4 regions of the Paenibacillus sp. FSL M7-0656 genome follow, and region 4 is predicted to be linked to each of the others. Evidence: riboswitches for the same ligand, from Rfam matches in the RefSeq annotation. Region 4 holds a riboswitch; each other region holds the start of a gene.
What was found. Region 4 has a riboswitch for thiamine pyrophosphate ahead of MHI01_RS14165 (ABC transporter ATP-binding protein). Riboswitches for the same ligand answer to the same signal wherever they lie in the genome.
Positions count from the first base shown of each region.

Region 1: another riboswitch for thiamine pyrophosphate. It lies ahead of tenA (thiaminase II); the one in region 4 lies ahead of MHI01_RS14165 (ABC transporter ATP-binding protein).
Region 2: another riboswitch for thiamine pyrophosphate. It lies ahead of thiC (phosphomethylpyrimidine synthase ThiC); the one in region 4 lies ahead of MHI01_RS14165 (ABC transporter ATP-binding protein).
Region 3: another riboswitch for thiamine pyrophosphate. It lies ahead of MHI01_RS00940 (thiamine phosphate synthase); the one in region 4 lies ahead of MHI01_RS14165 (ABC transporter ATP-binding protein).

Region 1 covers NZ_JBBOOT010000001.1:582,786-591,036, forward strand. The annotation lists gene MHI01_RS02535 (CD3324 family protein) at 72-338, opposite strand; gene MHI01_RS02540 (L-dopachrome tautomerase-related protein) at 634-1,719, opposite strand; gene MHI01_RS02545 (hypothetical protein) at 1,973-2,257, opposite strand; gene MHI01_RS02550 (hypothetical protein) at 2,445-2,687, shown strand; gene MHI01_RS02555 (spore coat protein) at 2,699-3,085, shown strand; gene MHI01_RS02560 (zinc-dependent alcohol dehydrogenase) at 3,082-4,218, shown strand; gene MHI01_RS02565 (hypothetical protein) at 4,250-4,450, shown strand; gene MHI01_RS02570 (spore coat protein) at 4,461-4,757, shown strand; gene tenA (thiaminase II) at 4,960-5,622, opposite strand; TPP riboswitch at 5,736-5,833, opposite strand; gene MHI01_RS02580 (endo-1,4-beta-xylanase) at 6,039-8,251, opposite strand, start outside.
Region 2 covers NZ_JBBOOT010000001.1:3,465,550-3,473,800, reverse strand. The annotation lists gene MHI01_RS15285 (alpha/beta hydrolase) at 1-804, opposite strand, end outside; gene MHI01_RS15280 (IclR family transcriptional regulator) at 1,164-1,907, shown strand; TPP riboswitch at 2,057-2,170, shown strand; gene thiC (phosphomethylpyrimidine synthase ThiC) at 2,588-4,372, shown strand; gene MHI01_RS15270 (hypothetical protein) at 4,755-5,441, opposite strand; gene MHI01_RS15265 (hypothetical protein) at 5,624-5,791, opposite strand; gene MHI01_RS15260 (zinc ribbon domain-containing protein) at 6,257-7,084, opposite strand; gene MHI01_RS15255 (helix-turn-helix transcriptional regulator) at 7,158-8,108, opposite strand; gene MHI01_RS15250 (response regulator transcription factor) at 8,193-8,251, shown strand, end outside.
Region 3 covers NZ_JBBOOT010000001.1:224,257-232,507, forward strand. The annotation lists gene MHI01_RS00920 (hypothetical protein) at 1-255, shown strand, start outside; gene MHI01_RS00925 (hypothetical protein) at 252-803, shown strand; gene MHI01_RS00930 (hypothetical protein) at 790-1,773, shown strand; gene MHI01_RS00935 (ABC-F family ATP-binding cassette domain-containing protein) at 1,912-3,462, shown strand; TPP riboswitch at 3,538-3,647, shown strand; gene MHI01_RS00940 (thiamine phosphate synthase) at 3,874-4,536, shown strand; gene thiO (glycine oxidase ThiO) at 4,554-5,726, shown strand; gene thiS (sulfur carrier protein ThiS) at 5,723-5,926, shown strand; gene MHI01_RS00955 (thiazole synthase) at 5,929-6,696, shown strand; gene MHI01_RS00960 (ThiF family adenylyltransferase) at 6,693-7,742, shown strand; gene MHI01_RS00965 (response regulator transcription factor) at 7,862-8,251, shown strand, end outside.
Region 4 covers NZ_JBBOOT010000001.1:3,196,763-3,205,013, forward strand. The annotation lists gene MHI01_RS14150 (copper amine oxidase N-terminal domain-containing protein) at 1-886, shown strand, start outside; gene MHI01_RS14155 (pectate lyase) at 1,068-1,736, opposite strand; gene MHI01_RS14160 (radical SAM/SPASM domain-containing protein) at 2,084-2,959, opposite strand; TPP riboswitch at 3,177-3,279, shown strand; gene MHI01_RS14165 (ABC transporter ATP-binding protein) at 3,438-4,202, shown strand; gene MHI01_RS14170 (ABC transporter permease) at 4,192-5,019, shown strand; gene MHI01_RS14175 (ABC transporter substrate-binding protein) at 5,187-6,260, shown strand; gene thiM (hydroxyethylthiazole kinase) at 7,187-7,999, shown strand; gene thiD (bifunctional hydroxymethylpyrimidine kinase/phosphomethylpyrimidine kinase) at 7,996-8,251, shown strand, end outside.

The DNA.
Region 1 (8,251 bases), 2.6 Mb from region 4:
TTAAGTCATCTTTGCACAAAATCCGCTAAACCGTCGATACGACGAGTTAGCGGATTTCATTAGTTCCTTGATTAGTTTTTTGTATAGACTATTTTCTTTATGCTTTCGCAGGACAAGAAATACCGATCCGCCAACTCCTCTATCCTGACTCCATTGCGGAATAAGGATTTAATCTCAGCGTTTCGAGCAGAGACCCTGCTCTTGCTCTCTGTTTTCTCGCCCCATTTCAGGTGCGCCTCTTTGGGTTTTGGGATATAAATCAATTCCCCTTGAACGTATTCCTGAATGATACGTAACAATTCTTCTGGAAAAATAGACTCGGCTTTTGAATATTTCATGGGCCTCACTCCTTATTTAATAGATCAATAAGGTGCAAAGCCAGTTAGTGGAATATTACGATTCGTCGTTGGCAATGTGATTATTCCCGGGCTCTATGCAAAGCATTGCCATATCCTTCACTGGCTTTGCATAGAGCCGTGCATGTAAGAATCCTACCCCGATTGTTTTCAATAGCCTCACCTCCATAGAAAATAGATAGTTTGCTATTCGCTTATTATATCAGGGCTTCTTGTTGAAATGTTTAATTATGTCTTTTGGGGCTGACACGATTGTACGCGTAAAGTGGGATGTATATCAAAAGGTAGGAGCAGGTAATTCATCAATTTTCAAACGTAGTAAAATGTACGGTTTTTGTCGCAGGTCTCTTCCATAATGAAATCTCGCCTGCCTATGTAATTGGTTCACAATCACATATAAGTATTGATCCGGACCAATCGAAAAAGTATCCGGCCATAAAATTCGGGGATCATGGGCGATGGTTTCCATGATTCCATTCGGCAATATCTTTCGAATACTATCGTTTTCGTAATCTCCAGCATAAACGTTTCCTTTAGCGTCTGTGATCATCCCATCAGATGCACCCTTCTCTCCCCAATACTGCACAAGATCACTTAACTTAAAATCCGGTATCGTTCTGTCTCTTAACGATTCTGTTGAGATCGAGTATAGCTGGCGACTGGTTAATGGACAATAGAATAACATTTTTCCATCAGGGGAAATGGCTATACCATCAGAGGCCAATCGAAAGGGAGATGTCGAACCATCCGCGTTTCGATTCATCAAAATTTCACCTTCCACTTTTGGCACAAAATATGGATCGGGTGAGGTCGAGCTTGCTCCATGCAACCGTCTATACGCATTTCCGTTTTCTAAATTTACGACGATAATAGCGCCTGGACCATTGGAAGAAGAATCCGTTATATATGCGAAACCTGCTTTTCCTACACGAAAGTCAAATCGGACATCATTCAGATACGTTGTTGGCAAGACTACATCATCTGCAAATGTATATACTTTTCTTATTGTATTTGTTTCTAAATCTACCGCGACTAATTTTGCCCCTCCTTTAATAGGCTCTGAAAAGTTTGGTGCAGCCGTGTCCAGTACCCACAGGGTTCCCCTTCCATCTGCAACAACACTCTGGACACTAATGAAGGACATAACGATATTCAATGGGTTGATCAAATTCGTTTCTTCATTAGGATAAGGTTGCATCTGACCATCAACAATTTCCGCTACCGTAAATCTAACGTCATCTCCCCATTTTGGAAAGCAAATAAAGGTACGCCCGGTTTCGGATACACTAACGCCTGTAGGCATAGCCCCGTAAAAGGAATGAACGAGTTCTAACTTACCAAAATATTCTTCCATAGGTAACATAGGCTGTATGATGTCCTCCTCAACATAGTTGAATAGATATTACCTATAATTATGTTCAAGACTTTTTCTAATGCCTGGCCCTTAATCATTCTTTTTTAACCTCGATTTTGAAATTGTCCGATACATTTAAAAATACAAAAAAACTTCGGCGTAAGCCGAAGCATGTTGACGTTAACTATATGTGCTCTAGGAAAAATGCTTCTTCCGATCGTCAACGCAAAACTTTGCCAAGCTTATCAGTACCAAAACCGTTTTATTGTTGGTCCGGTAAACCTAATGCATTGGCTGAAGTTATCGCTTGATCTAAAAATTCCTCTGCTCGGGTCAATTGCTGCCTGGCAATCTCCAACGCTTGTGAATTTGTTGCCGCATTAGATTCACTTAACGAGCTTATTGCCTGATTTAAAGCCGTCTGCACCTTAGAAACCGCGTTAGATGCATGCTGCTCCAGCGTATTACTACCACTCGAGTTAAGTGCATCTTCTGCTGGTTTTCTTGCGTTTTCGGTTGCTAGATCAATTTTGTTTTTATTGGGCACCGTGACTCCTCCTTCCATGAGTAAGATCATTCATTTAAACAGAAATAAGTATGGGATTGAGATTTTGTTTATATCCCTGCGACTGTATGGGAATATTCGGATCTTACCTCTCCGGTGATCATATTAGTATAAGATCCGATGCATTGGAAAATCTAATCTTGATGAAAAAGGAGGGGATCATTTCTGAATGGCTAATCCAACGCTAGCGCCGCACGAATCGATGGAACTGCATGAAGCGTTAAACTTCAAAACGCTCTGCATCGCTAAGTCGAAACTTATGCAAGGCCTGGTCTTTGACCAAGAGCTAAAAGCATTAATGCAGAAAGACGTAATTCAATCCATACAACAGATTGCTGAGCTGCAAGCAATCTACGCAAGAGCTCCTTTTCAAGCACCCGTTCCGAATAATCCGACACCTATAACACATTAAGGGGAACTCAGATGAATACCGATTATTTAGATCCGATTAATTCATTGAATATGCCGGAAATGGCAGATATGACTTTTGCCATGGACTTCCTTCTTCGTGCCAAGGAGGGTGTACGTAATTTGTCCATCGCCCTGACGGAAACGGCTTCACCGGATGTAAGAGCCCTGTTGCATACTCATCTGAAGCAGGGAATTGCAATGCACCAAGAAATTTCGGAGCTCATGATTCGCAAAAAATGGTTTCATCCTTATGAGCTGAACGAACAGTACCAACTCGATCAGCTTTCGGCGAAAAATACGGTGATGATCGGGCAGATGAATCTGTTCCCGGGTGATACGTCACGTAAAGGGATGTTTGATCGGACCCCAGATGAACATATTGGAGGACATAAAGCATGAAGGCGGTAACGTATCAAGGGGTTAAAAATGTCGTGGTCAAAGAGGTGCCGGATGCGAAGATTGTGAAACCGGACGATATGATCGTAAAGATCACCAGTACCGCGATTTGCGGTTCTGACCTTCATCTTATTCACGGGATGATCCCTAACCTTCAGGAAAACTATGTCATCGGACATGAGCCGATGGGGATCGTAGAAGAAGTGGGCCCTGGCGTGACCAAGGTAAAAAAAGGCGACCGCGTAATCATCCCGTTTAACATCGCATGCGGAGAATGCTTTTTTTGCAAAAATCAGCTGGAAAGCCAATGTGACAATTCCAACGAGCACGGGGATATGGGCGCATATTTCGGCTACTCTGGAACGACCGGTGGATATCCCGGCGGGCAAGCGGAGTATTTACGGGTCCCATTTGCTAATTTTACCCACTTTAAGATCCCTGAAAACTGCGAACAACCGGACGAAAAGCTAAGCTTGATCGCCGATGCCATGACGACGGCATTCTGGAGCGTAGATAACGCCGGCGTTAAAAATGGAGATACGGTCATTGTGCTCGGCTGCGGCCCGGTCGGACTCCTGGCCCAGAAGTTCTGCTGGCTGAAAGGAGCTAAGCGGGTCATAGCCGTCGACTATGTCGATTACCGCTTAAAGCATGCGAAGCGAACAAACCATGTGGAAATAGTAAACTTCGAACAGGATAAGAATATTGGGAACACTCTCAAGGAAATGACCAAAGGCGGCGCCGATGTTGTCATTGATGCGGTAGGAATGGACGGCAAGATGAGCGATCTTGAATTTCTAGCCAGCGGTATGAAACTGCAAGGCGGCACCATGAGCGCATTTATCATTGCATCTCAGGCTGTTCGCAAAGGTGGCACCATTCAAGTCACTGGGGTATACGGCGGACGTTATAACGGATTCCCGCTCGGTGATATCATGCAGCGAAACGTGAATATCCGTTCCGGACAAGCTCCGGTCATTCACTACATGCCATACATGTACGAGTTGGTTACGTCTGGCAAAGTGGACCCTGGCGACATTGTTACGCACGTCATTCCGCTCAGCGAGGCCAAACGGGGCTATGAAGTGTTCGATACAAAAACGGACGATTGCATTAAAGTCATCTTAAAGCCTTAAATATGAATAGATACATGGGAGGACAATCTGAATGGATTCCACTTACGCTTTGCATGAGATGCTCGAGGTGCATGAAATAGCTGCGTTCAAGACGGTTTGTATGACTAAATCCAAGACCATGCAAGCTCTGGTAACCGACCCGGAGCTCAAGCAAATTTTGCAACAAGATGCGATATTATCACAACAGCAACTTCAGGAGCTCGGTGAAGTGCTGTCTAAAGCGACTGTATAGGAGATAAAAAATGAACCCAATATTAGAACATATGACTGGTCTTAATACGTTGACCGATGACGTAATCGCAATGGATTTTTTGATGAACGCCAAGAGCAGTGTCAGAAACTACGCCATGGCTGTGACCGAATGTGCCACCCCCGAAATCAAACAAATTTTGATGAAACAGCTCGATGAAGCGATAGACTCTCATGAAAAGATATCAAATTACATGGTGCAGCATGGCTTATACCACCCTTACCATATTGCAGAGCAAATTCAGCTCGATCTGAAAAACATTCAGACTGCTATGAACATTCCGTCCTGACACCCTTTTTGATTTTAGCCAGAGACTTCAGAGAACAAAATGTTCCTATGTCAAGAATTTCAACAATAATAAAAGGCGGATACACTCCGCCCTTTTTTCGGTATCATCACGAAACACGCTTATACAAGCGTTCCTTTACTTAATTTCCATCCTGAGACTGTTTTATGGACGCTGCTCTCAACTTTAATTGACTACAGTGAACTTAAGGCTCCAGCCTCCATGACATCTCCCAAAAATCAAGTTCAAAGCGACTGCACATCACGAAAATATCTTCCATCCGTTGGTACGTTCCCTCGCTACAGCCTTCTAATAGCTTATCAGTTAACGTCACTAGGGATTGATTGTTGCTGTTGTATTCAGAGGAAGCATATCCTGTGATCCACTCTCCGTAAAAAGGATGCTCAGCTGCACCTGGCTTTTGGGCAAGGACTTGACCAATCTCTGCATAGCTCCATGAGCAGGCCAGAATGGATACAAGTACTTCTGCTATGCCACCCGCATGGGAAACAGAGAGCATATAGTTAGTATAGGCTGCATTTTTCAGGGCAGGTTTTACCTGGAAAACATGATCCTCTGTAATTCCTAATCGCTCCATATAAGAACGATGAATTTTCATTTCACCATTCAGGATGTTATCTACGTTTTCACTAAAAAACTGCATCAATTTGGGGTCGTGCGACTTGACAATACCTAGTGCAAATACGCGGGCATAATCGAACAGGTACAAGTAGTCTTGTAGCAAATAATAACGAAATTGTTCAACCGGTAAGGTACCATCTCCGATTCCTTTAACAAAGGGATGCTCGAGACATTCCTTCCACACGGGCTGTGCGGCCTGATATAGTCTCTCTGAAATAGTCAACATATGTTCCTCCAATTCATAATGTACGTATTTAAAAACAAAAAAACGAAACATCCATAGGATGTTTCGCAGACAAATACACTAAAACAAGGGGGTTCGCATGAGCTACCCAAGTACAGCGTTTCATCGTTGCATCCCTACGTTGGCATTATCCAAATCAGGTAAGGTCGGTTTAACACCCTCTCAGCCGGTTAAGGCTCCCTCGCAAACGGTTGTATGTAGTTGATTACTTTCTTATCCGCATAAAAGAAAAAATAACATCTATTTAGTATATCAAGGGCTGTTAAATATAGTCAAGGCAGATTGTATCGCCCTCATCAGCTTGAGTGACGTATGTAAACGATGAAAACCATCACAACAATGGTTGAGTTTTAGCCACTGTTATGATGGTTTCTATTCTTGCAACTACTGCCGATGGTTTAATGCCCGAGTTTGTTCTTTCCCACAAAAGTGAGTATTCCGTACTGGGAAGTGTTTCTCCAGCTCTCATTGGTCGTATCATTCCATTTAGCTACGCTCTGCTTACCTCCGCCCTGGTTGTCGTTAATTTGAAGCTCGAAGCCGAGAACATTTCCTGTTTTGGGCGTCAATGATTGTAAATGAATTCTGGCTTCTACGAGGTATCCTTTATTCGTTTTCTTCACAGCACTTACAAGGCGTCCGGGTGAGGCACCGCCTGCAAAGGTTCCTACATTGTCTGCACTGATTCTGAACTGGGCATCATCATATTGAAAATACGGTGTGCGCTGGTGATTCTCGTCCAGGAAAATCTCAACCGAATCCTGATCCCATGGGTTGATGCTATCTGTGATGATGTTTGGATCAGTGACGTCGATCAGCAGGTATAGATATTCACCTGACCACATTGCGCGAGCCACTGCCTCTGCACCTTCGCTTTGGTTCAACCGGTTTACTTCAAACGGTGCAACCTTATTCCATGATGTGTCTTTCTTCCCATCAATCTGAACAATCCCTTGTACAGCTTGTGCAGATTTGGGCATAGGGGCAAGCTGAATCACGCCGTATTTGCTTGTATCCTGTTCCTGAGATTGTGTTCGATCATTCCAGTACAGTGGATTATAAGGTTGTGTCCCACTTATACCGCCATCAGTCACACGGATATCCAATCCGGCTTCATATTCTGATCCGACTTGGATACCACCCCACGGAATGGACAATTCAACCTGATATCCGGTTTTGGTCTCGCGTACACGATATGAACGCTGCTCCACGCCCTCAGCTTTGCCCGACCGCTTAATGATTACATGTCGGTCATCTACTTCATATGAAGTGGTCTTGCCATTATTGAGATCAACAAAGATATCTACTTTGTCATTCACATCTGCCTTCGCATCCTGAACATCCACGAGGATATACAGGTTACTATGATCCCATAAGGTGCGGAAACTGGCTGATCCCGAAGAGTCACCCTTCAGTGGAGTAGACACCGCTTTGTTCCAGAGCGGATCTTGTGACTGTTTTTTGATATCCGGTTTACCCGAAAGTGAGACGGCTCTCTGTGTCAACACAGGCAAGCTGGATTCATCCACAAGTCCCCAGTATGCTTTTTTGGCCTTCAGGGCTGAATCAAACAGCATAGCCTGGTTGTTGTAAGACTTCTCATCTTGGAGTCCCCATAAGGTAACTGAAGAAATGTGGTCTTTGTGTTTTTGGTACAGATCCAACAGTTCCTTATATCGATACGCCTGCTTTACCGCAACTTCATCTGACATCTCTTCACCAAATGGAATTCCGCTATCCACATCCAGTTCCGTGATCTGAATATCCAATCCAAGTTCGGCGAACATGTTGATCGTTTTTTCAATTTCCTTGATGGGCGGGGATTCCAGGTTATAGTGGGATTGCAAACCCACACCATCGATGAGCCCCTTCTCTTTCAGTCGTTTGACCAATCGATACATATGCTCTCTTTTCTCAGGGATTTCCGTGAAGTATTCGTTGTAATATAATTTGGCATCCGGATCGGCTGCACGAGCGAATTCATAGGTTTTCTCAATGTAATCTGGACCGATTATTTCATAAAAGGGACTTTTACGTAAACCGTTGGCATCACCATTGCTATCCGCAATCGCCTCGTTTACCACATCCCAGGCATAGATCTTACCTTTGTATCGGGTCATGACGGTTTCAACATAATCCTGAATCCGGGCAAGCAGTAATTCTCGACTCGCAGGGTTACCCTGAGGATCCTTGAACATCCACTCTGCAGCATCAATATGCCACAACAACGCATGTGCGCGTACGCCCATACCATGCTCCTCAGCGAACTGAACATATTGATCGGCTGCCTCGAACTCATAGACACCTTCGGAAGGAGACATGTACTTCGGTTTCATCTCATAGGTTGCGGTCAAGCTGTTAAAGTGCTTTGTGAGCAGTTGTCCATATGCGCCTTCCAACTGCCAGCGATACACCGCTGCACCAATGGGGAAATCATCTTGATACAGGTCCTCCAGAGACAGAATCCCTTCTTCAATCTCCAGTTGCTCGGCCAGAGTAAATGATACATCATCCACATAGAACGATAACGTATCTACGCTATCTTCAGAGATGTAGGGTGTTTCGATGAACAAATTCAATTCAGTGGGATCATCGCTATACTGAAATTTTC
Region 2 (8,251 bases), 270 kb from region 4:
GAAGAAAATCGGGAACGGATAATCTTCCTTTTTCACTTCCTGGTATGGAATCTGTTGTAATCCGGTACCATTCAGAACAGGGAACAACAGTTTCATGATCTCCAGTGTAGGCTGACGTGGCAGATCGATCTGGTTGTGAATGTTGTGGTACAGCGTATCTGGCTCCAGCAGGAACGCACTGTCCAGAATCATTGCATCCACTTCCTTCGTAATCAGTCCGGTTTGTAACGCTGTACCGGCACCCATCGAGAAACCCCAGACAACCAGTTCCTGCGCACCACGTTGCTTGGCGAACTGGATCGCACCGAGCAATTGCTGTGACTCAGCTTTGCCACCTGTGGCTACAGCTTTGTTCACCTGTGAGGCGAAGCCATAATCGAACATGACCACGTTGAACCCAAGTTGATGGGCATAGTGTGCCAGGTCATACATGGGTACCCATGTTTCTTCACGATTGGCACCATAGCCGTGACTGAAAATAATCGTTTTGCTTGCAGCATTGTCAGCAGGTATATACCATCCCTGCATCGTCCGGCTGCCATCTGCTGCCGGGAACGTGATATCTTCATATTTCATGTTCTTGGCTTGCATCGGATTGGAGAAGACTGGCGCTACCGTTGGATTGGATAATACCCATGCGATATAACCATGCAGTGCAATAAAACAAAACAGTAGAAAAAATACAACGGAGAGCAGCAACGCTACGATAATATGTTTGAACCGAATCAGCCTCGGTGATAGGGAAGAGGGCAGATCGGACACTTTTGTTTGCAGCGGGGCTTCGCTCTGGGATGATTGATACATGAATGCCCCTCCTTTGAAGTTCAGTTGAAGATAACAACGACATGTAAAGAGAATTGCGTCGATTTCAGAGCCTGCTTCAGAGCGATATCTTAATGTAATATATCTTTATCGTATGTTCCAATATAGTCAAAGTCAATTGATTGAGGGCATTTGTTACGCAATTGTTATATAGTTCTTAAGATATATGGGTAAGATTACCTTAGTGTGTAAATTACAGGGGATTAAGTCTTATAAAAAGGAAAAATTTACACGTTGGCCTATTTTGATTTTGGCTCTTTTTGGTTTACAGATGAGACCGTTTCTCATATAATTTATGTAACCAAGTTTCATGTGATGAAACATGAGGAGGGCATTATGCCATGGAAGATCGCAAGTTAACCGTCCGGGCTGTGGAACGGGCGCTGGATATATTATTATGTTTTACCACACGCAGTGATCTGGGACTCACCGAAATTGCCAGCCAGATCGGCCTGCACAAAAGTACAGTCCACCGCTTGATGGCTACGCTGGAGGATCGAGGGTTCGTGATCCGCGATGCAGCAACAGAGAAGTACCGACTTGGCATCCGAATCTGGGAGCTGTCAGCTCATATGTCCCGCAGTGATGATCCCGCTATTCTGCTGTTGCCTGCGATGGAGCGACTGAGAGATCGATTGGGGGAGACCGTGAGTCTGTACCTGCGTGATGGCAGTGAACGGATTCGGATTCAGGCTGTGCAAAGTGATCAGGCGATTCGCCGAGTTGCCCCCGTTGGTGTTAGACTGCCGCTGTCTGTGGGCGCTTCCAGCAAAGTCCTGATGGCGTTTGCCACGGACGAGGATCGTGAAGAACTGATGAACGGGCCTGAATGGCCGGTGTTTATTGATCCGGCAGTGTATTTGGCGCAAATGGGAGATATCCGGGATAACGGATATGCGACGAGTTATGAGGAACGTGAGCCGGGAGCTGCCGCGGTATCTGTACCGATTATGGATCGCAGAGGCAATATTGCAGCTGCGCTCTCGGTCTCAGGACCTGTCAGTCGACTCTCGCAGGAGACATTGCATGAATACGCACCTGTGTTGAAGGATGCTGCTACGCAAATGGGGCTCATGTTATCCTGATGTTGAGGTAAGTTTTTTCTCCAATAGAGTTTGATTATTTGGAATATAAAGGTTGTTTTTATGTTCCGGTTGCGCTACTCTGTAATGGACGGCCCAACGGGGCCAGCTTCATTGAATATGAACAGCGGCTTATGTAAGCCGCAACTTATTAACGTTACTGGGGGAGTCCGAATTGTCCGGACTGAGACGGAATCGCATGAGATTCCGGACCCTTTGCACCTGATCTGGATCATACCAGCGTAGGGAAGTAATCGGCGATATGACCACAACCACCACATGATGTGACCCTTGTAGGGCTCCGTTAAGGAGCTGCATAAAGGTGCATTATTGGTGATGGACATAAAAGTCGGTTCCTTCGGGGACCGGCTTTTTTATATACAGGGAACGGGCGATATAGTGCGGACTCTATGGGCTTCTTTTTCACTAACCTGCGGAAGTGGGCTTGGATGAGGAGGGAAGTCTTATAGATCGATGATCTGTGGCAGCCTCCGTCTGTTGTTAACTGTACATGAAAAGTGTCTCCCCTGGTCTGGTGTAGGATCGCTCTTTCTTCTCTGCATTGCGCATGATTTGGGACAGGTACGTAAGTGAGCTAATGACGATCCCAACCAAACAAGCGACGAACACTGAGGAGGAGACAAGCGAACATGAGTACAGGAAATCAAACGGGACAACAAGCGATGGAACAGGAACATAACGATCAGCAGGTGGAAAAAGAAACAGGGGCGGCCGGACGGGTTCAGCCCTTTCCGGGTAGCCGCAAAGTCTACATTCAGGGCTCACGGCCGGACATTGCTGTACCGGAACGTGAGATAGCCCTTCATGACACGAATACTCCCCAAGGGGTGGAGCATAACGAACCGCTGCGTGTCTACGATACGAGCGGCCCCATGACCGATCCCGAATTTCATGCGGATATCCGCGCAGGTCTGCCAGCCCTGCGCACTCGTTGGATCACAGAGCGCGGCGATGTTGAAGCTTATCAGGGCCGTATGGTTAAACCGGAGGATAACGGACTGAAGCCCGGGGGAAAGAGAGCTGGAGCCGAAGAGTACCCTGGATTGCGTGGAAAACCGCTACGAGCACAGACAGGACGCTGTGTGACTCAGATGCACTACGCGAGACAGGGAGTCATTACGGCTGAGATGGAATTCGCCGCCATTCGTGAAGGCGTGGAGCCGGAATTTGTGAGACAGGAGCTGGCGAGTGGACGGGCCATTCTGCCATCCAACATCAATCACCCGGAGAGTGAGCCGATGTTGATCGGTCGTCATTTTCACGTGAAGATCAATGCCAACATAGGTAACTCTGCCGTATCTTCCTCCATTGAGGAAGAGGTCGAGAAGATGACTTGGGCGGTACGATGGGGATCGGATACGGTGATGGATCTGTCCACAGGCAAAAACATTCATACCACCCGGGAATGGATCATCCGTAATTCACCTGTGCCGATTGGTACGGTGCCGCTGTATCAGGCGCTGGAGAAGGTGAATGGCGAAGCGGAAGCGCTGACCTGGGAGTTGTACCGTGACACACTCATTGAGCAGGCAGAGCAGGGCGTGGACTACTTTACGATTCATGCAGGTGTACTGCTGCGTTATATCCCCATGACCGCCAAGCGAATGACAGGCATTGTGTCTCGGGGCGGTTCCATTATGGCAGCATGGTGTCTGGCGCATCATCAGGAGAATTTTTTGTATACCCATTTTGAAGAAATCTGCGAGATTATGAAAAGGTATGATGTAGCGTTTTCGCTGGGAGATGGACTTCGTCCAGGCAGTATCTACGATGCGAATGACGAAGCTCAGATGGCGGAACTGGCCACGCTTGGGGAACTGACGCAGATCGCATGGAAGCATGATGTGCAGGTGATGATCGAAGGCCCGGGTCATGTGCCGATGCATAAGATCAAGGAGAATGTGGACTTGCAGATGGAGATCTGTAAAGAAGCACCGTTCTACACACTTGGGCCGCTAACGACCGACATTGCGCCAGGATATGATCACATCACATCCGCCATTGGGGCAGCCATGATTGGCTGGTTCGGCACGTCGATGCTCTGTTATGTTACGCCAAAAGAACATTTGGGCCTGCCCAACAAGGATGATGTGCGGGAAGGGGTCATCGCCTACAAGATCGCGGCCCACGCCGCCGATCTGGCGAAGGGACATCCACGTGCTCAGCGCCGCGATGACGCATTGTCCAAAGCGCGGTTCGAGTTCCGTTGGCGTGACCAGTTCAACCTGTCACTGGACCCGGAACGTGCGCTATCCTACCATGATGAGACGCTGCCAGCAGAAGGGGCCAAAGAAGCTCATTTCTGCTCCATGTGCGGACCGAAGTTCTGTAGTATGCGCATTACGCAGGACATTCGTGCCTTTGCCGCGGATAAAGAATTGTCCGAGAATGAGGCTGTAGCTGCCGGGATGCAGGAAAAGGCCGAGGAATATCGGACACGCTCCTAGGCGCCGGTACAGCGCAAGCTGGGCAGTCTGAAATAGAGATAAAGCCGTTTCTCTCTGTCATTGCAGAGAAGAACGGCTTTTTTTAGTGTTATGTCATGTATGTATTCTTAACCGTACTCAGCCTTTATCAGAATTAGCTTTGTGACTGTGTGTGGTCCATATTTTATACAGAATTCCTGCGATAACGAATAAAAGAGCGTCACTGAGTTTTGGTGCTCCTCCGTATAGAAATGCGGAACAGGAAAAACCTACTATAAACAGTAAAACAATATAGAGGAAACGCATATTAGTTCACCTCGTTAATTTGTGGTGTTACTAAGTAAGTGAGTTCATAGTTGCATAGTTCAGATAGAACCTGTTACTTCACTCCAAATCAGCCACACTATCGAGCCAGGCCCAAATTCTTCTCCAAATACGCCGCAAGCAATGCCAGCGGGCTATGGATTGGAATACCGCGATCTATTGTAACCTGTGCAGCAGCGGGAGCCATAGACAGTTGGGCCGCCACTACCGCTTTACCCGGGTACTGCTCAGCAATCTGCTGTAAGCCTTCTCGTACCGCTTCGAGATACCCTTGCTGATCTCCACGCATAATCAACTCAAATGTCCCAGGGATGCACACCGCTTCCGTCTGAGAGGTCTTGGCAACGTGTAGTTGCCCATTCTCATCCTCTTGCTGTAATGCCTGATTCAACCGTGCCATCGTTCCTTCAATAGTTGCCGGGTTGGTGAATGATATTATGTAATCTCCTGGTACTCGCCGCATCTCCTGCAATAACGGATCATCTATGCCGATCACAGGCACAGGGACCTGTATGGCTTCCTGCTCCAATACTGTCGCAAACAGGGTACACGTGACCAGAATGGCATCGGCATGACACTCAGCGATCCATTGGAGCGTCTGGGCTACCTTCTCGTGAATGACGACCGCGGAAAAGTCAGCGTCATGTTTAAGACGGTCCAGACCTGGATCGACGTAATGGACCAATTCAACTTCATAAGGAGCAAGCGTCTCTTCAATTAAGGCGATGTTAGAATAATGAGCGTGAAAACAACCAATGGTGATCATGTGCTAAGTCCCCTTTTACAGTTCGTATATGTCATGGATCTTTTAGATATTTAAACCATTATAGAAACATGCCTGAGAACTGTACAGTCGTTTATTGCTCAACGCCAATAACCGCCCTTCCGCCAAGCTACGGAAAGACGGTTGATAACCTGACTCGACTAGGGTCGGTCCGGTGTCCATTTTTATCTAAGGGAAGGAGAAGCATTTTTCTTCGCCATTTTTTGTTGCAGAATTTCATGAAAGGATAGACCTTGAGTGTTCTCATTCTCCTTTTTAGGAGCAGTGGTCGCCGTGTTGCGCGGATATTGGTGATGGTACGGGATCATTTGCTGAATAGGCATGCGGATCATCTTGGTTCCTCCTTTGATGCGTTTTTTTGAATTATGTATTTCGACTGGTTACCATGCCAGGTGCGCATATAGGTACATGTGACTTGTTAGACGAAATAGAAGAGTTTAAAGAGTAATTCCAATTGGATTGTAGTGATTTTACCCGGTTTTAAGGAGATGTAAACGTTTTTAGGCAAATTCAGGAACAAAGGACCTGATATGAGAGGTTTGATATGGGAGGATCGAATCGGTTGTTATGTGAATAGTCCCAATTTTAAGGAAGTCAATGGTACCCGCATATGAGGCATATTGTCTGGTTAAATGATGCAAATCATGCTAACTAACTTGGTACCATGGTCGGGTTGTTTAGGGGGTAATGTAGTTCCGGATATAACAAAAAACTGCCGAGTGTACTCGGCAGCTTGCCTGATATGAAGATGGATGCGATGAAACTTGGATTCTGTCTGAGGTGGTATCGTGTTGGTTTTATCTACTTTGGCGAACAGCGATGTATATATCCACTTGTACACTTTCGGGATTCAGGCTGCGTTCATCATATAATTCAAAATCCCCGGTGAACGTACGCTCGCTTTGTTTATCCCATGCCCACACGGCTCCCCAAGCTTCGCCAACAACCTCTGCCATGGGCCCTTTTCTGGAAGTGAATACGGCGTAAGTTGCAGGAGGGAGTAAAATGTCGTCCAATCCCTCAGGCAACGATTCGTTCGGACTGACCTCATGCCCTACCAGTATGGTGTATTCTCCGGTTATCCCATCGGTGTAATCCGTGTAACAACCATAGCGAGCACTTTCAGGTGCAGGGAGGTGCTCTGAGGCAAAATAATTGTTCCAGAGTCCCTGAATACAACCTTTGCCACTGATTTCAATGGCGTTGGTTGTGCGGGCGGATACGCCGGCAATACGTTTTCCAGGGAGAGTGACATAACGAACGGGCTGGGCAGAGAACGCAGAGAACGAATGATCTGTTGTTACCTGATCAGGATTAGCGGAAACAGTAGGGTTTTCGGCCAGAGATTCTGCATGTTGATCCGTTGTATTTGTGCGCCAACGTTTCAAAAAAGGAAGCTGGTTACGCAGCATCGAACGAGCGGATTCCTCATCCATGCCTTCGTCCTTCAGAATGGCAGTGCACATCTCCGTCATGCCTTCTAGTGACATACCGGGCTGCTCAAACTTGCCCTCTTTGTAACAATAAATACAGTACTCACGGGTTGTGCTTCCATCTGCTTCCGTTCCGAATTGGGCAGGGGTTGTGAGCGGCATTCCGCAGCTTTGACATACAGTTACGTTCATGATTAGTTCCTCCTCATATATGTACAGATTGAATATATCTGAAGTATACGGGTAGGAACTGGACAGCTGTCTGTCAGGTTTGAGTCGGAGGTATATAATTTTGTACAATTTGCTCCGCGATACGGCAGATTTCATCCCGAATATGCTGAGGTTCCAATACTTCAACGTCCGCGCCGAAGCCCAGAATGAACCCATATAACCAGCCATCCTCGGGAAAAGCAATCTGGCTGATGTAATACCCAGTCCCATCAGGCATGACATTCTCGATCCCAAACCATTCTTCCGCAATATGACGGACGCGAGCATGGAATTTCAAGGTTAACCTAGCTTGATTGTCCGGACGGCTCCATTCCTGTTGCCAGGGTCTGTCCTGTGGGTTGATGACTTTACGCTCGAAGTGCTCATTAGCAAGTGTGACATCTTGCATACGCACAAGCTTGAACATGCGAAATTGATTCCGCTCGTGACAAAAAGCATACAGATACCAGGAATGCTTCTTGAGTACGATGGTATGAGGGTCGGCAGTTCGGTGAGTATGGATACCTTCCGCACTGCAGTAGGTAAAGGTTACGGGGCGTAATTGATCCATACCCTGTTCGATAAGTTCAAGCTTGATTTTCAGCGCTTCGGGATGCGTCCAGGTTGAGTAATCCACGATGAATCGATTGGTATTGGCCTGAAAATCGTCATTTTTGGATTCAGGTACGATACTGCTGAGTTTTTCGACCAGAAGCTCTCGCGCCGCATTAGCATGGGAAGTGGATACACTGCGCAGTGCAGTGACGATGGAGGCGAGGTCCTTGTCTGTTAATACGTTTCGATCCAGACGGTAACCCTCTGCCAGACCAATCCCACCGCTTGCCCCCTGATATGTCACCACGGGGATGCCTGCTTGACCCAATGTATCGATGTCCCGATAGATGGTCCGGATTGATACTTCGAACATATCTGCCAAGTCTTTGGCTTGTACCCGTCCACGATTGATTAGCAACACCACGATGGCTAATAAACGCTCCAGTTTCATATGTATGGATTCCTTTCATTGGTTTATCTGTTGGATTCAAATATGTTATATTGTTGAGCATCACACATAGGAGTGGAATAAGCAATGAAGCGAATTACGATTCTGATCGCAGACGATGAAGTTGAGATCGCTGATCTGGTTGC
Region 3 (8,251 bases), 3.0 Mb from region 4:
CGGCTGACAACAACACTGCATACCACCAATCCGTATCAGTATAGTGGTGCGGAAGTGTTGCATACCGTTAGACAGATGACAGGCACAGGCATTCCTGTGGAGGTAGATGGAACTTCGTATGTGATCGATCCACTTGTCAGCAAAACAGCGACGATTCCTGTCCAGCTCGATGCCACCTACAGACCAGAGTTTATACGAAATGAAACTGGAGAACTGCTCAAGATTGTTTTTTGGAAGGAGGCGAGTGTGAATTGATTAATGCCGCATCCAGGCTGCTTGCCGTATTGCTCGCAGTCCTTCTGCTCTATGTGTACCCAGCTGCTGAAACAGCCGATCGGCAGGATGATATAGCACGTATGACGGCTGTTCAGAATGTAACACGTTTTGTTGATGCTGTTCGAACGAAAGGGTATATTTCACCTCGAATGTTGGCTGAGTTTGAGGAGCAACTGTCCCAGACGGGCAATGTGTATGAGGTGTCGATGGAACATTTACATAAGAAATATGTACCGCACTATATAGACCCGATGGACAATAACAGTTTTAACGGGACCTATGAAGTGGTGCAGGATGGATATTATGCAACTCAGATTCGAGAAAGACTATTCCCATCCTCAGGTGTGATACCGGTTGATGATCCTGGCCGAAGATATACGTTGACGACAGGGGATTTTTTCACCGTGACGCTCCAAAATACAAATCGTACACCTTCCATGCTCATTCGTGAATGGTTGAGTGGCACGGCTCAGGCTTCAGCAGTATTTGTAACATACGGAGGTATGGTCCTCAATGAAGATTACTGAACTATCCATCGTATTTGTGTTGATCTTTTTCCCGCTCTTTTGGATCATCTCACTCCATACGCAAGATGCCGAAGAGGCTCAATATTTTGGTCAACGATACAGATCTGCACTTCAAACCTCAGTCATGGATGCAGGTGCAGTCATGCATCAGAATGAGAAACAAAATGATGAAGCGGGTTATGATTCAACCAAGTTTGTTAAAGCGGACAAAGAGCTTGCCTTGTTAACATTTACGCAGACGATGGCTTTGAATATGGGGATTCAAGACGATCCTGCAGCTATTCGAAACATGTTTAATTACATACCTGCCGTGGTTATTCTGGATTATGATGGCTATTATATGTTGTCCAAAGAAACAGAGATGACGGGTAACCGTGAAGATTCTTTCAGGCAAGTGTGGAGCCCCAAGAAACCTTATACATATTCAGATTCTAATGGTAACAGTATCAACTTTACACTGGATGACTACGTATATGCCTTTGACGCAAGCGCAGGGAGATGGATTGAGGGATTCCAAAAAGAACTGGCTTCAAGCACACAGATTCCTTTACTTCAGAATACCAGCGTATTTGAGCAAGTTAGACAAAGCCGGATTGTGACTACGGTGCAGGATGATCTGGCTGATGTGATTAACCGCCATAATGAGTTTGCCAGAAAAAACGGTATTTCCTATACATTTACAATGCCCCTGATTGCGCAGGAAGATTGGTACAACTCCATTAATGATACAGGGATTATGGCCTTTATCCAAGGTATAGGTGTGGGTGACCAAAAGATCAACAATTATGCGATCGGTGGAGGCAGACTTGTGAAGAAAACGGCCATCGTAGGTGGGGTAGATCCTTTAACGGGTATCAAGTACTACTATCCCTCCACATGTGGTAATGGTTACCGTGCTGAAGAGGTGTTTACAGACGCAAGACAAGCAGCTGCACAAGGCTATTTCGAATATAAATGCTCTAATCGTTAGGGTAGCCTGTATGACAAAATCATGTAAGAGGTTCCTGAACTGTTTACATTACTTTCAGAAAAGACGGGACCTGTGCTAGAATAGGGTTTCGGAACAATAATAAAAGTAATGTCTAATAGATAGGAGCAACCTCATCTTATGAGTTTATTGTCAGTAGAGAACGTAAGTCACAATTTTGGAGATCGCACGTTATTTAAAAATGTATCGTTTCGTTTACTTGCCGGAGAGCGTGTAGGACTTGTTGGTGCCAATGGTGTGGGTAAATCCACATTAATGAACATCCTTACCGGTAAATTGCTTAAAGATAGTGGAAAAGTGGAATGGACACCTAAGGTCCGTTATGGATATCTGGATCAGCACACAAAGCTTACCCCAGGCAAAACCATTCGTGACGTTCTTAAAGATGCATTCCTTCCGTTGCTTGAATTAGAAAAAGAAATGATGAATATAACGGACCAGATGGCAGATGCAGATCCAGATAAGCTGGAGCAGTTGCTGGAAGAGATGGGCGATATTCAGGAACAACTGGAACAGGGCGATTTTTATCTGATTGACGTAAAAGTGGAAGAGATGGCCAATGGTCTTGGTTTGTCCGCAATTGGTCTTGATCGGGATGTCGCAGCTCTAAGTGGTGGGCAACGTACCAAGGTGCTTCTTGCCAAGCTTCTGCTTGAGAAACCTACAGCCCTTTTGCTGGATGAGCCGACCAACTATCTGGATGTAGAACACATTGAATGGTTGTCACGTTACCTGAAGGACTACCCGCACGCTTTTCTGTTAATCTCTCATGACACGGAATTCATGAATGAAGTCGTAAATGTCATTTATCATTTGGAATTTGCCAAATTAACGCGATATGCAGCGAACTATAACAAGTTCCTTGAGATGGCTGATATGAATAAAGCCCAGCATATTGATGCGTACGAGAAACAGCAAGAGTACATCAAGAAACAGGAAGATTTCATTCAGCGTAACAAGGCACGTGCTTCAACTTCTGGTCGAGCGAAGAGCCGGGAGAAGCAACTGGACAGAATTGAACGTATTGATCGTCCAGATGAAGCGGCCAAACCAACGTTCAAATTCAAGGATGCCCGCGCGAGCAGCAAAACGGTCTTTGAGGGCATTGATTTTGAAATTGGATATACGTATCCTTTGCTGCCTAAAATGACAATGACAATTGAACGTGGTGAAAAAATTGCCATCGTAGGTTGTAATGGTGTGGGTAAATCAACACTGCTGAAAACCATCCTGGGAAAAATATCTCCACTCAGTGGAAAGACTTTCTTGGGAGATTATCTCGAAACGGCCTATTTTGAGCAGGAAGTTCGTGCTGGGAATATCACGCCGATTGAGGATGTGTGGAATGAGTTTTCACATTTGACCCAAAATGAAGTCCGGGGTCATCTCGCTCGCTGCGGGTTGAAAAATGAGCACATTACCCGTCCGCTTAACATGCTGAGTGGTGGAGAGCAAGCCAAGGTTCGTCTATGCAAACTCTTGATGCGTGAAAGCAACTGGATTCTATTCGATGAGCCGACGAACCATTTGGATGTCACAGCTAAAGCTGAGTTACAGCGTGCCTTGCAAGAATTCAAGGGAACGGTGTTGCTGGTATCTCATGAACCTGATTTCTACGAGGGTTGGGTTACCAAAACATGGAATGTTGAAGAATGGTCTGAGAAAAACTAGACAATTCAAGCAACGCTTAATAGAAATGAACGGTGACAAAAAAATCCTTCTATGGTAACATAGGCTACAACTTCATATGAACACTAGGGGGGCCGCACGATGTGGCTGAGATGGAAGAATGCGATTCCGGACCCTTTGCACCTGATCTGGATCATACCAGCGTAGGGAAGTGGCGAGCGGGTTTCAGTGAATGACGTGAGCAAATGGCAATTCGAAAGAATTCAACCGTCTTGCTTAGTAAATTGAAACATGCAGTTGCGTGTATAACGTTATGGCTATAAGGTCTATAGCTTTATTGCACGAAATGAACTGTATGTATCAGTCAGTCATCTGGTCCTATAATTAATACGCAGCCACTCCCCTACGGGAGTGGCTTTTTTGTGTTTTCATAGCATTCACGCATGGAAGGAGATGAAAAGTACGGTAATTTCTCATGAACGTGTACACGGATCATTTGAACTGCATGTTGTATCTACGGGTGTAGGGAATCAAGCATCTTTTGTAAAAGTTGCAAAGGACGTTTGGCCATGGGTGGACTACATCCATATACGAGAGAAACAACTCTCGTGGCAACAAAAGATCGGTTGGGCTGAAAGTCTGCGTGGTGTTGGCGTTCCGTCTTGTCGCATCGTTATCAATGGTTCAGAACTGCCACCACAGAATGACATCTATGGCGGTGTACATTGGGGGCAAGAGGCTATACGTAACTACAACCCTGCTGTTATAAGCAATGTCCAGCGAATTCGTCTGGGTGTATCTGTTCATTCAATCGATGAGGCAAAAATCGCTGAAGAACGGGGAGCCGATTACCTTTTCTTCGGGCATGTCTACTCAACCAACAGTAAGCCTGATCTTGAACCAAGAGGATTATATGCTCTGGCTGAAGTGTGCTCTGGTGTCTCCATTCCTGTCATGGCGATTGGGGGCATCGAACCGGGAAACATTCACGCTATTCGCTCTGCAGGCTCACAGGGAGTCGCTGTGATTTCGAATGTATGGGCGAGCGATTCCCCGGATCGAGCCGCTGAATCATTTAGGCAGGCTATCGTTGCTACAGAAAGTTTGAGCCGCTGAATCAAGGAGATGAGAGGATGAAAAAGATCATTACTGATAGACCGGATAAGATTTATGCAGAAACGATTATTGTAGGCGGAGGCGTTGTTGGATGTGCCATTGCGTATGAGCTTGCTTCCCGTGGACAGGATGTGCTGTTACTGGAGCGTTCGGCGATTGCAGGAGGGACTTCTTGCGCAGCGGCTGGGATGCTGGCAGCAGTCAGTGAGGATTTTGCTCATCCTTTGATGGCTAAGCTTGCCAGGCAGAGCAGGCAGTTACTTATCGAGCAACAGGTGCTAATGGCTACACTCAGTGAGGTAGAGACTGGTCTGCAACGCCACGGATTCCTAACTCCTTTTCGTTCATACAGTGAATTAAGTAGTTATAAGGACAATCGGAAGTCTGCGTTGTCTGCTTCTGCTGATGAGGTGTGGTGGGACCGTTCCGTTGTGCAACAGGAGGCATCATGGCTTAACAGAGATACGTATGGAGCCTACTACAGACCTTACGAGAGTGAGATTCTTCCTGTCCATCTAACGAAGGCATATGCTGAATCCGCTCAAGCATTGGGAGCACGGGTTATGGAGGACATACAGGATATACGTGTGCAAGCAAACGAACACGGTGTGCAGGGGATCACCACATCGATCGGTGAGATGAAATGCAAACATGTCATTATAGCGGCTGGATTACAGAGTGAAGAGTTGATGAGACATGTGAATCTGAGCTTGCCTGTGTGGTCGGTAAAAGGTGAAATAGCCGCGGTTCAGTTCTCAGATGAACATGCAGGGTACAGACCTGATAGAACGGTGTATGCAGAGGATATCTATATTGTTCCCAAAGCCAATGGAGAGGTTTGGCTTGGGGCAACCAGTCTGCCAGGCAGAACGGATTTGAACGTTTCTGTACAGGGTGTTCAGAAGCTGCTAACAGCGGCTACCCACTGGGTGCCTGGGATGAAGGAAGCACAATTTATACGAGCGTGGGCAGGCGTAAGACCGGCAACTCCCGATGGACTGCCTTATATAGGTGCTTGCAAGAGTATTCCCGGGTTGTTTGCCGCCTTTGGACATTACCGCAACGGTATCTTGCTTAGTGCGATAACAGGCAGGCTTATCGCTGAGTTGCTCGCTGGCAAAAGCTCAGAAGAACTCGGAATTGAGGCGCTGAGCCCTGAGCGATTGAACAGAAAGGGAGTGGTGCAGTGAATATCATCGTTAATGGTCAACGGATGGAGATTGAAGACAGATTGAATCGTGTGGATAAATTACTCCAATCTTTTGATTTGCAAGTCAAGACTGTAGTTGTAGAGCTGAACAAGCATATTTTAACGCGTGAGCATCATGAAACGACGGCATTAAGAGAAGGCGATCGAATCGAGATTGTACATTTTGTAGGAGGCGGTTGATGATGTTGAACATTGGTAAATATACGTTTGAGTCCAGATTGTTCCTTGGAACAGGTAAGTTTTCGGATCTGGAAGTGCAAAGTCAGGCTGTGGAAGCATCTGAAACGGAAGTTTTGACATTTGCTGTTCGTCGTCTGAATCTGGAAGAGCGTAACCAGAAGCATTTCTTGGATACGTTGGATCTGGATAAATACACACTTCTTCCGAATACGGCAGGGGCTTCCACTGCGGAAGAGGCGGTGCGGATTGCCGAGCTTGCGCGGGCTTCAGGACTTTGTGATATGATAAAAGTCGAAGTCATCGGAGATGGAATGACGTTACTCCCAGATCCGATTGAAACGTACAAGGCTTGCGAAATTTTGCTGGAAAAGGGCTTCACGGTATTGCCTTATATTTCGGATGATGTCATTCTGGCCAAAAGGCTACAATTACTTGGCGTACATGCTGTAATGCCTGGCGCTTCTCCCATCGGAGCTGGTAGAGGTATCATCAATCCATATAACCTTGAGATCATCATTGAGCAGGCCGTTGTACCTGTAATTGTTGATGCAGGATTACGCTCCCCAAAAGATGCTGCTTATGCGATGGAACTTGGGGCCGATGGCGTATTGTTAAATACAGCCGTATCCGGATCAGGGGATCCAGTGAGCATGGCTAAAGCGATGCGATTGGGGGTAGAAGCGGGTAGATTGGCATATGAGGCAGGCATGATTCCCGTAAAGCGTTATGCAGCAGCCAGTAGTCCGGTGGAAGGAATGGTTCATACATGACAGATCAAGTAACATCTTTCGAGCAGGCCGATCGTTATTCCAGACAGGAACGGTACGCGCCACTTGGTAAGGAAGGCCAGGCCAGATTAAAGGGCAGCAGAGTTTTAATTGTAGGCGCTGGCGCACTCGGAACAGGAATTGCAGAAACGTTAGTTCGTTCAGGAGTCGGACACTTAACGATTGTGGATCGTGATTATGTGGAGTGGAGTAACCTGCAGCGGCAGCAATTATATGTAGAACAGGACGCGCTTGAGCGGATACCGAAGGCAATGGCGGCGGAAAAACGTTTATCTGCCATTAATTCCACGGTTCATGTGGAAGGGAAAGTGTTGGACGTCAGAGTAGATGAGTTGGAAGAACTCGTTCAGCATACAGACTTGATCATGGATGCAACGGATAACTTTGATACCCGACTACTTATTAATGATATGGCACAGAAGCACGGTATTCCCTGGATTTATGGTGGATGCGTAGGTAGTTATGGTATTACCTATACATTTATGCCTGGAGATACGCCATGTTTAAATTGTTTGCTGGGTGAAGTCCCTCTGGGTGGAGATACCTGTGATACGTCTGGCATCATACCTCAAGCGGTACAGATGGTAACGGCGAATCAGACAGCAGAAGCGATGAAGTTACTTAGTGGCAATGCAAATGCATTGAGACGTAAGTTATTGTCATTTGACGTGTGGAGGAACGAATACATATCCATCAATGTGGATGGTGCGAAAAAGAAAGACTGTCCTTCCTGCGGTACTTCGGCAACGTATCCATATCTTTCTGCGTCCAATCTGGAGAAAACCGATGTGTTGTGTGGCAGGGACACCGTTCAGATCCGACCTGCACGGCGCATGAATCTGGATCTTCAACAAACAGCGGAACGTCTGGATAGACTTCAAGAAGGAAAAGTAGAATCCAATCCGTTTCTGGTTTCTTTTACAACAGGAGTCCATAGAATGGTTATTTTCCAAGATGGACGTGTCCTCGTACACGGAACAAAAGACACAGCTGAAGCACGTACGCTCGTCCATCGTTACTTTGGTTAAAGCAAGAAAGAAGCAAAGTCTGTTCCCTTGAGGGAATGGACTTTTTCATTTTACGGCATGCTATCTGTACCAACCATTGCTGCGAGCAGTGGGGATAGAGACAGGCCGGGTGAAAAAGAGTGAAAACAGCCATTTTGCTGATTGGAGCAGGAGAGCAGGTCAGCCTTATTCAGGATGTTTTATGTAGCGAAGGGTATGAGGTGCAACGAATGGAGTGGTCCGAACTAAACCAATCCGTCGAGCCTTCGTTGTTGCATATTAACCTGATCATCCTGGTAGACCGGGAAGAGGGGACGAAACATTGTGGCCAGGATCAGAAATTAGAATTAAAACGATGGTTAGATAAAGGTCAGGTTATACCTCTACTGGTTATTACTTCAATTGCATCTCCTCAGTTCATCGTGGAATGGCTGGATTATGGAGCTAATGACGTGATGGAGGAACCGATCCACATGACCGTAATGCTTGCCAGAATACGAAACTTATTGCGTGTTTTTGCGAATGCAACA
Region 4 (8,251 bases):
CGCAGGCACGGCACCTGCCTTACTCTCATCCACTGTGGCGGAAGCCGCAACAACTAAACCTAAACCGACAGCTTATATTAACAATGTTCAAGCTCAATATGATGTTGTCATACGGCAGGGTATTACGTACGTGGCATTGACGGAGCTTCAATTCCTCGGCAACTATACGTTTGGTTACAATAACAAAACAAAAGAGATCAGCATTAGCACAGGCAGCGATAAGTATGTCCTTACACCTAACAGCAAAACAATGAAGAAAAACGGTCAGAATGCGACATTATCCTCAGCGCCGATTCTGGTGAATGGTAAAGCGATGCTTCCGCTCCGTGCCATCGGTGAAGCTTTTGGTGCCAAGGTGCAGTGGAACCAGAAGGCCAAGGAAGCCTACATTTACACTACCGATGCTACGATTGTAAAAGAATATAACAGTTCCGATCTGACTGTGGCGCGTGAAGCCGCACTGCATCTGCCACGCTTCTCTGAACTGGGACAAGCACGTCTGGACATTCGCAACCCTTTGGGTCCAGTGGATTCATCCATTGAATACATTTTTGAACAAGACAAAAAAGATCGTTTCTTCGTTGTTGAGGATAACGATCTGATCAGTTATTATATCCTTAAAAATGGAAGTGCACTGCTACAATGGCAGGCTAACATCAGCAAAAATGCCGGAACCATCGGTGACCTGTTCTTTATTAAAAACAAAGCCGTTGCTGAAGCAGGGACTCGTCCTTCCGTAACAGGTCAAACACTCGTATCATTTAAGTACTCTCGCATGCTTGAAGAAACCTCTTACGAAATCATGAACAAATTGGACTCTATTGATACCGGTTCTGTTGTCCCCGAGAAAGGCAAAGTCATCGTTGAAGTTCCGGGAGAGCAATAATTTGAGCATCCTCTATAAAACATTGCTCAGCAGAACTATACTATGACATCTGCATTACAAAGAGCGTCCCACAAAGTCATTGTAACAATGACCTTGGAACGCTCTTTTTGGCGTTATATTTTAACTTCAAATTACAAGCAGAGCTTAAACTTTTACCAACTCCAGCGATTCAATCTTCTGTCTAATATTGCGTGTTCCCAGACTGGCTCGTTTTCCCTGAAGCAAACCCCTTGAACAACGTTGGTACTTTGGAATAACGGGTATTCGTAATTTTCCCTTGTGATGTGCTGCTGTCTGTACGCATAATCGAATCTTTTACATTGGAAATGTTGGAGTTATCCAGCGTCATGTTAACTGCAAAGGAAGTTCCACCATTTTGGCGAACCAGTTTGCCAATATCATCTGCACGGAAATTTTTGATGTTAATTGTTCCAGCTGCATTCATCTGGAACACTTTATCATAAGCCTTATACGCTGCCCCACCGGTAATGTTAACCGTTCCGGCAGACTTCAATGTCAGTGCATCCTCGCCCACGTCCTGCCAGACCACATTCGATATATTACAGTTGCCATAACAGTGAACACCATCAGCAGCTGGTGATCCAATGTTTACGTTTTTGAGCGTGGCCCCTGCCTCCAGACGGAAGACTGGCTTCTGATTTTCTGCTTGAGATCCGTCGCCCAGTGTGGAAGGATTGGCTACAAATGTTTTACCTTGGCCGTCATAGGTCGTGCCCTTTGGAACCACAATGGTTGAATTTACAACCGTAGGCGCAGCCGCAGCCGGAACTGCACCAAATATAGAAGCAACCAAACCAGCGGACAGTAACAACGTCAACATTTTTTTCATAACTTTATTCCTCCCTTATTCTCTCGTTTTTTGGTAGTGTACAGCCTGGGCTTGTACTGGAAGATCTTCAGAGGTGCACCTCTGTCCGATCTACAACCTAATCTTACCAAATAAGGGAGGTAACTAGAATAATCATTAGATCAGATATATCATGACATCGTACAATCCCTGTCATATCGGCATTTTTTGCATGCTAGGTCTCTCAAGCAATATGCTCATATCAACCTCTGGTATGCTCATTTGTAACGTATATACCCCTCACTTAATCCCCGATAACAAAGAAAGACCACTGCATTTGTCTCCAAATGTGTGATCTTGAATGGCTTCTGGCTTGCTGATATAAGATATCAGGCTCCAAATCTCTGACGATAACCGCACTTTCTACACAACTCTTCTACAGCTTCGCGTTTGGAGAAGCCATATACCAGATTGTTCGCTCGCTCACCCTCAATAATCTCCGAGAATGACTTCTCGTGCACATTACCAAGGTTAATCACACCCTCGCCATCGAGACAGCATGGAACCACCGTTCCATCTACAAGCACAGCTGCCTGACCGCGAAGTGCATGGCAAAAGCCTTTACCGTCATCTTCAGGTGCATCCAGACTTGGCCACTGGAACTCATGGTCCTGATTCAGGTATACATTCGGGGCAATTTTGACCCCGCTGCCTGGAACTACTTTTTCCTCAATGCGGAAGTCCAGATTAAACTCACGTTCCAATACTTCAAGGGTCTCCCGATTTCGATTCATCTGAGCATTTGTGAAGTTATCCTGTGTCAGATTCCACAACCGGAATGAAATGATGACATTGTGCTTAACGGCCTCGTGTACAAAGGACAAAATATGACGCAGATACCCGTCACGATCTGTTGAACCTTCATGCCCATCGAAGCTGTGCAGGGAGAAATTCATCTGCCGCAGCGCCGGTTTGCCAAGCAATTTATGCTGAGTCTTGGGCAGCAGTGTACCATTCGTTGTAATGTTCACCTTGAGTCCCTTCTCATGTGCGGAATCGAGCAACAGATCTATTTTGGGATGCAACAAGGGTTCACCTTTGACATGTAAGTAAATATGATTGGTGTGTGGTTTAACTTGATCCAGTATATTGTTGAAGACTTCAGGGTCAATGAATCCTTTGGCACGCTGTGTCTGCGGACAGAAGCTGCATGCCAGATTGCAGATACTCGTGATCTCAATATATACTTTTTTGAACGTTTTCAACTCGGGTCCCCATTCTGCCTAGGAGGGAGAACAATCCCACCTGCATTTGTGATCCGGCCAATATGCGCCACCACTATTATATCGGGTTAGGGAGCCCAGGTAAATTGTTCAGTTGTTCGGGTATGACTCCAAGTTCATCTCAAGAATTCTATCATGCTGCCTCTTTACAGTTCATGTTCGATTGATATATGCTGAACACACAACTGCATATCTTGAACTTTTGCACTAGGGGAGCCTTGCGGCTGAGACGAATATGACTATTCGGACCCTTTGAACCTGATCTGGATCATACCAGCGGAGGGAAGTGGAGCGGCCTTTTAGTAAGCGGAATTTTTTCATGTATGTGAAGATAAATTGCGGATTTAACTTACAGACCCACTCATTTCTCCGGAAATGGGTGGGTCTTTTTTGTTCCTTTTGCAGAGTATAGGATGCCGTTGTTATTGCAGTAGTCTGACATCAAGGGGGTGAGGATCAGATGGATAACCATGTAACCATTCACAACGTAAGCTTTGCTTTTCCCGAAAAAAAGGGTTCCCCTGTGCTCTCCAATGTGTCGCTTCAGGTTCAACAAGGAGAATTTGTCTCGCTCATCGGCTCCAGCGGATCAGGTAAAAGCACGCTCTTCAAGCTGCTCGCAGGCTTGCATGAACCAACCGTTGGCACCATCGATATAGCTGATGTCCCGCAAGGACAACGGCTCGGACGAGTCGCCTATATGCCGCAGAAAGATCTGCTGTTATCCTGGCGTACCGTCATGGAGAACTGCATGCTACCTGCCGAGCTTGCACCAGGCCGACAGGATAAGGACAAACTACGAGCCGATATCATCGCAGGATTGGCAAGGTTCGGCTTGTCCGGTTATGAACATTCCTATCCGGATGAGTTATCCGGCGGCATGCGGCAGCGGGTGGCATTGCTTCGTACCTTGCTTACAGGCGGGCAGCTCATGTTGCTGGATGAACCCTTCGGTGCACTCGACGCATTAACCAAACGAGAAATGCATCGCTGGTTGCTGGAGCTGTGGGAGAGCTTTGGCCAAACCGTGATGTTCATTACACATGACATCGAAGAAGCCCTGCTGTTAAGTGACCGTATCATTCTGTTAACTCCAGGAGGGCAAGGTCAGCAGTTGCAGGAGATGACGGTTCCTTTACCACGCCCAAGGCATTCGGACATGATCTACGAACCGGCTCTCGTGCAGATGAGGCAACAACTGGAGGAACAATTGCATGCACGATAGAGCTGAGGTTAGCGTCTGGACGTGGTGTTTAAAGTGGCTCTCGAGGTCGTTTTCCCAATATGGTCTGTTCATTATGCTCATGTTCTTATTACTGGCGATCTGGGAAGTGATTGTGCGTATGGGATGGGTGCCCTCCTTCATCATTCCTGCACCCACGGCCATCGTAAGCTCACTGGTTGAGCATCGCCGTCTGCTGTTGACCATCCATCTGCCTGCTACCTTTATGGAGGTTGTTGTTGGTTTTGTCTTGTCCATAGTGACTGGAATTACGCTGGCAACAGGCATGCATATGAACCGATCGATTGAAAGGGCATTGTATCCCTTCATCGTGATCAGTCAGACCATACCGTTGATTGCCTTGTCCCCCGTATTTATCCTGTGGTTTGGTTACACGTTGTGGAGCAAAGTCGCCGTGGTATTTTTAATCGCATTCTTCCCCATTGTGGTCAGTACCTACGATGGACTCCGCCAAGGCGATCCAGAGCAGCGTGAACTGTTGCTCACCATGGGCGCCAGCAAGTGGGATATTTTTTGCAAACTCCAGGTTCCGCTGGCACTTCCCTCTTTTTTCTCGGGGCTAAAGATGTCTGTGGTGTACTGCGTGGTTGGGGCAACGATTGGCGAATGGCTCGGTGGTAGCAAAGGTCTAGGGTACTTCAGCCGTCGTATGTCCAGCAACATGAACACGGATGCGATGTTTGCCGCCATTTTGCTGTTATCCCTGCTTGGGATCGTTTTGTTTGTACTGATTACCTGGCTGGAGAAACGGTTTAGCATACGGCGTCATCGTCATGGAGGCAAAAGAAAGGTTGGATAATACTTAGACAGAAATTAGATGTAAATACAGTAGTTACAATCTTCAAAACAAAACATATCTTATGCACAATTTCAGCAACATCTTCAATCAGTTCATTGTCACATTATCGTTAACATGCTGTTGCCCATTTTCTACAAATCAAAACGATGAAATGAGGAACTTCATTTATGAATAACAAAGGTATATACTCCCTGCTTCCCATCATACTCATTAGCCTTTTGCTGATCGTTAGCGGATGCAGCACCACAGACAATAGCCAAAATACGCCAACAACAGATTCGGCAACCAATACACAGCAAACAGATCCGTCTGCAACCGAACCTGCATCAGACGCCAAAGATAAACTGTCTATCATGCTCGACTGGTACCCGAATGCAGTACACTCCTTCATCTATGTGGCTCAGGAAAAAGGATACTTTGCAGACCAAGGTCTGGATCTCGATATTCAGATGCCTGCGGATACCAATGATTCGCTCAAACTTGTTGCTGCCGGAAAAATTGATCTGGCCCTAAGTTACCAGCCCCAAATCTTGCTCGCGCGTGGCGAGAACATTCCTGTACGTTCCATTGCTGCTGTTGTTCGGCACCCGCTTGTGCATCTGTTGACCGAAGCGAATGGCAACGTAAGTTCACCCAAAGATCTTGAAGAAAAGACTGTTGGTTATTCCTCCATTCCTCTGTACGAAGCGATGGTACGCACGATGATCAGTAAGGATGGCGGCAATCCCGACAACATAAATCTGGTCGACGTTGGGTTCGATCTGATTCCTTCGCTGGCTTCCGGACAAGCGGATGCGATTATGGGTGGTTTTATTAACCATGAACAATTGATTTTGGAGAAAGAAGGACATGCCATGAAATCGATTAACCCCGTCGATTATGGTGTGCCTGATTATTATGAATTGGTCCTGACTGCAAGTGAAGCTGGCATTGAAGCAAAAAAAGACCAACTTACCCGGTTCGTCAAAGCGGTCCAGGAAGGACAGAAATATGTGACTGAGCATCCAGAAGAAGCCTTGAGTATTCTGCTCGCTCATGAGAATGAAACATCACCGCTTGACCCGGAGATCGAAACCAAAAGCCTGGCAATTCTGCTACCACTCATGAATGAAGAAGGCCAACCATTTGGTCGGCAGGAAATGGAATCGTGGGAAAATGTACGTACATGGCTCGTTGAACAGGATTTGATTCCTGAATCGGTGAAAGCCGAGGATACTTTTATTACTCTGCAAGGAGAGTAAATAAAGGAGAGCAACGCGAATAAAGGAAAAGTGATTGAACATAAAGGGAATGAAAGCAATGTGATTAAAAGCAAAGTTAGCAAAACGTAGGATCGAATGCATGAAGTTTTGCGAAATGGAATTGGCCTGAAGCAAGCATCGGAGGATCAGAATTTATAACAATCCTAAGTGGCTTGATGTGCATCTGGGCAGATTGATATGCGTTTGGGTGGCTTGTTGATATGTATTTGGTAATGTAATTAGCGCTTATCTTCAAGCCTACTGGGAGCTGAAACGCTCCTTAACTTGATCGAAACAGAGCATGCTACGACCGCTAACGAATCTGAGGCGTCCTATTCAGGGATTTGGAGCGGTTGCAGAAATCTAAAGAACCTGAAACATGTTATATCAGAATAAATAGCTGTTTGCAGCGTTTTGGTCAGGAGATTCTGGGAATAACGTGTCTGATGTTCCTTACATTTCAAAAGGAGGACCTGACAGCCAAATAAGACGTCCTGTGTTCTTTAGAAACATCGTCTGACCAGTCGTGCCCCGATCGATCGTGCCCCAATCAGTTGGGTATCGACCAGCCTGGACTTCAAGACACTGGTTGGATGCTAACATCCATCACAGTATTGCTTGCCTGAGTTTGGAGAAATACCCTGGGTTCACTTTCTGTATTTTGTATCGTTTCGTTTTTTACTGTTTCGCTAGATATCGATCAGAATGATTCAATTTGTCTATATCCAGTTCCAAAAATCCATTTTAGTGAGTTATGAAATTGATTTAGATTTTACGTTTCTGCTTTTCCCGCATTAATGCATCTGGCTGTTGTTAGACTCTGCGCCCCAACTCAACAAGGGAACTCATATCCAATTATTCTGTTGAGTGACTCCAGATATCGGACTTCCGCCGATCGGGTTACTTCAAAACAAGGAGGAAATTATATGTCTTATCTGGAACGTGTTCGTACGCAAAATCCGCTGGTACACAATATCACTAACCTTGTCGTGGCTCCCTTCACAGCCAATGGTCTGCTTGCACTCGGTGCGTCCCCTTTTATGGCCTATGCTCATGAAGAGGTCGCTGATGTCGCCAAGATGTCAGGAGCCGTGGTACTCAACATCGGTACACTCGATGACAAAGTCGTTCAGGCAATCCGTCTGGCAGGCCAATCGGCTAATGCGCATCACGTGCCTGTGGTGCTTGATCCGGTTGGAGCTGGCGCAACCACCTATCGCACGGAAACCGTGCAGATGCTCATTCGTGAACTTCGTCTCACGGTACTGCGCGGCAATGTGGCAGAGGTCGCTAATGTCATCGGTGAGAGTTGGAGTATTAAAGGTGTGGACGCAGGATCAGGTGAGGGCGACCGAATCGGCATTGCGGAGCGGGCAGCGCATAAACTTGGCTGTGTCGTGGTCATTACCGGAAAAGAAGATATTATTACTGATGGACAATCCACATTCCTCACGAGTAATGGTCATGCCCTGCTCACTCAGGTCACAGGTGCTGGCTGTCTGCTCAGTTCAGTGATTGGCGCTTTTACAGCCATAGCGGAATCAGGAGCCGATCTTCTAGGCAGTGTTGTTGAAGCGCTAGCGTTTTATGGTGTAGCAGCTGAACTGGCGGCAGAGCGGACAGCTCATCAGGGGCCGGGTAGCTTCCAGATTGAATTGTTGAATCAACTGGCACAAGTAACACCAGACCTCTTGGCAGAACGCGCACAGATCCGTCAGATCCGTGGAGGTGCAGTATGAGTATTGCTCAAGCGCTAACCATTGCAGGCTCCGATAACGGGGGCGGCGCAGGCATTCAGGCCGATCTGAAAACATTCCAAGAACTTGGTGTATACGGCATGACCGTTATCACCGCTATTGCTGCCCAAAATACAACTGGTGTGCAGGGCGTTTTTCCCATCCCTTACGATGGCATTGCCCAGCAATTGGACTCGACCGGCGAAGACTTTCAACCAACCGCAACGAAGACCGGCATGTTATATAGTGCCGAGA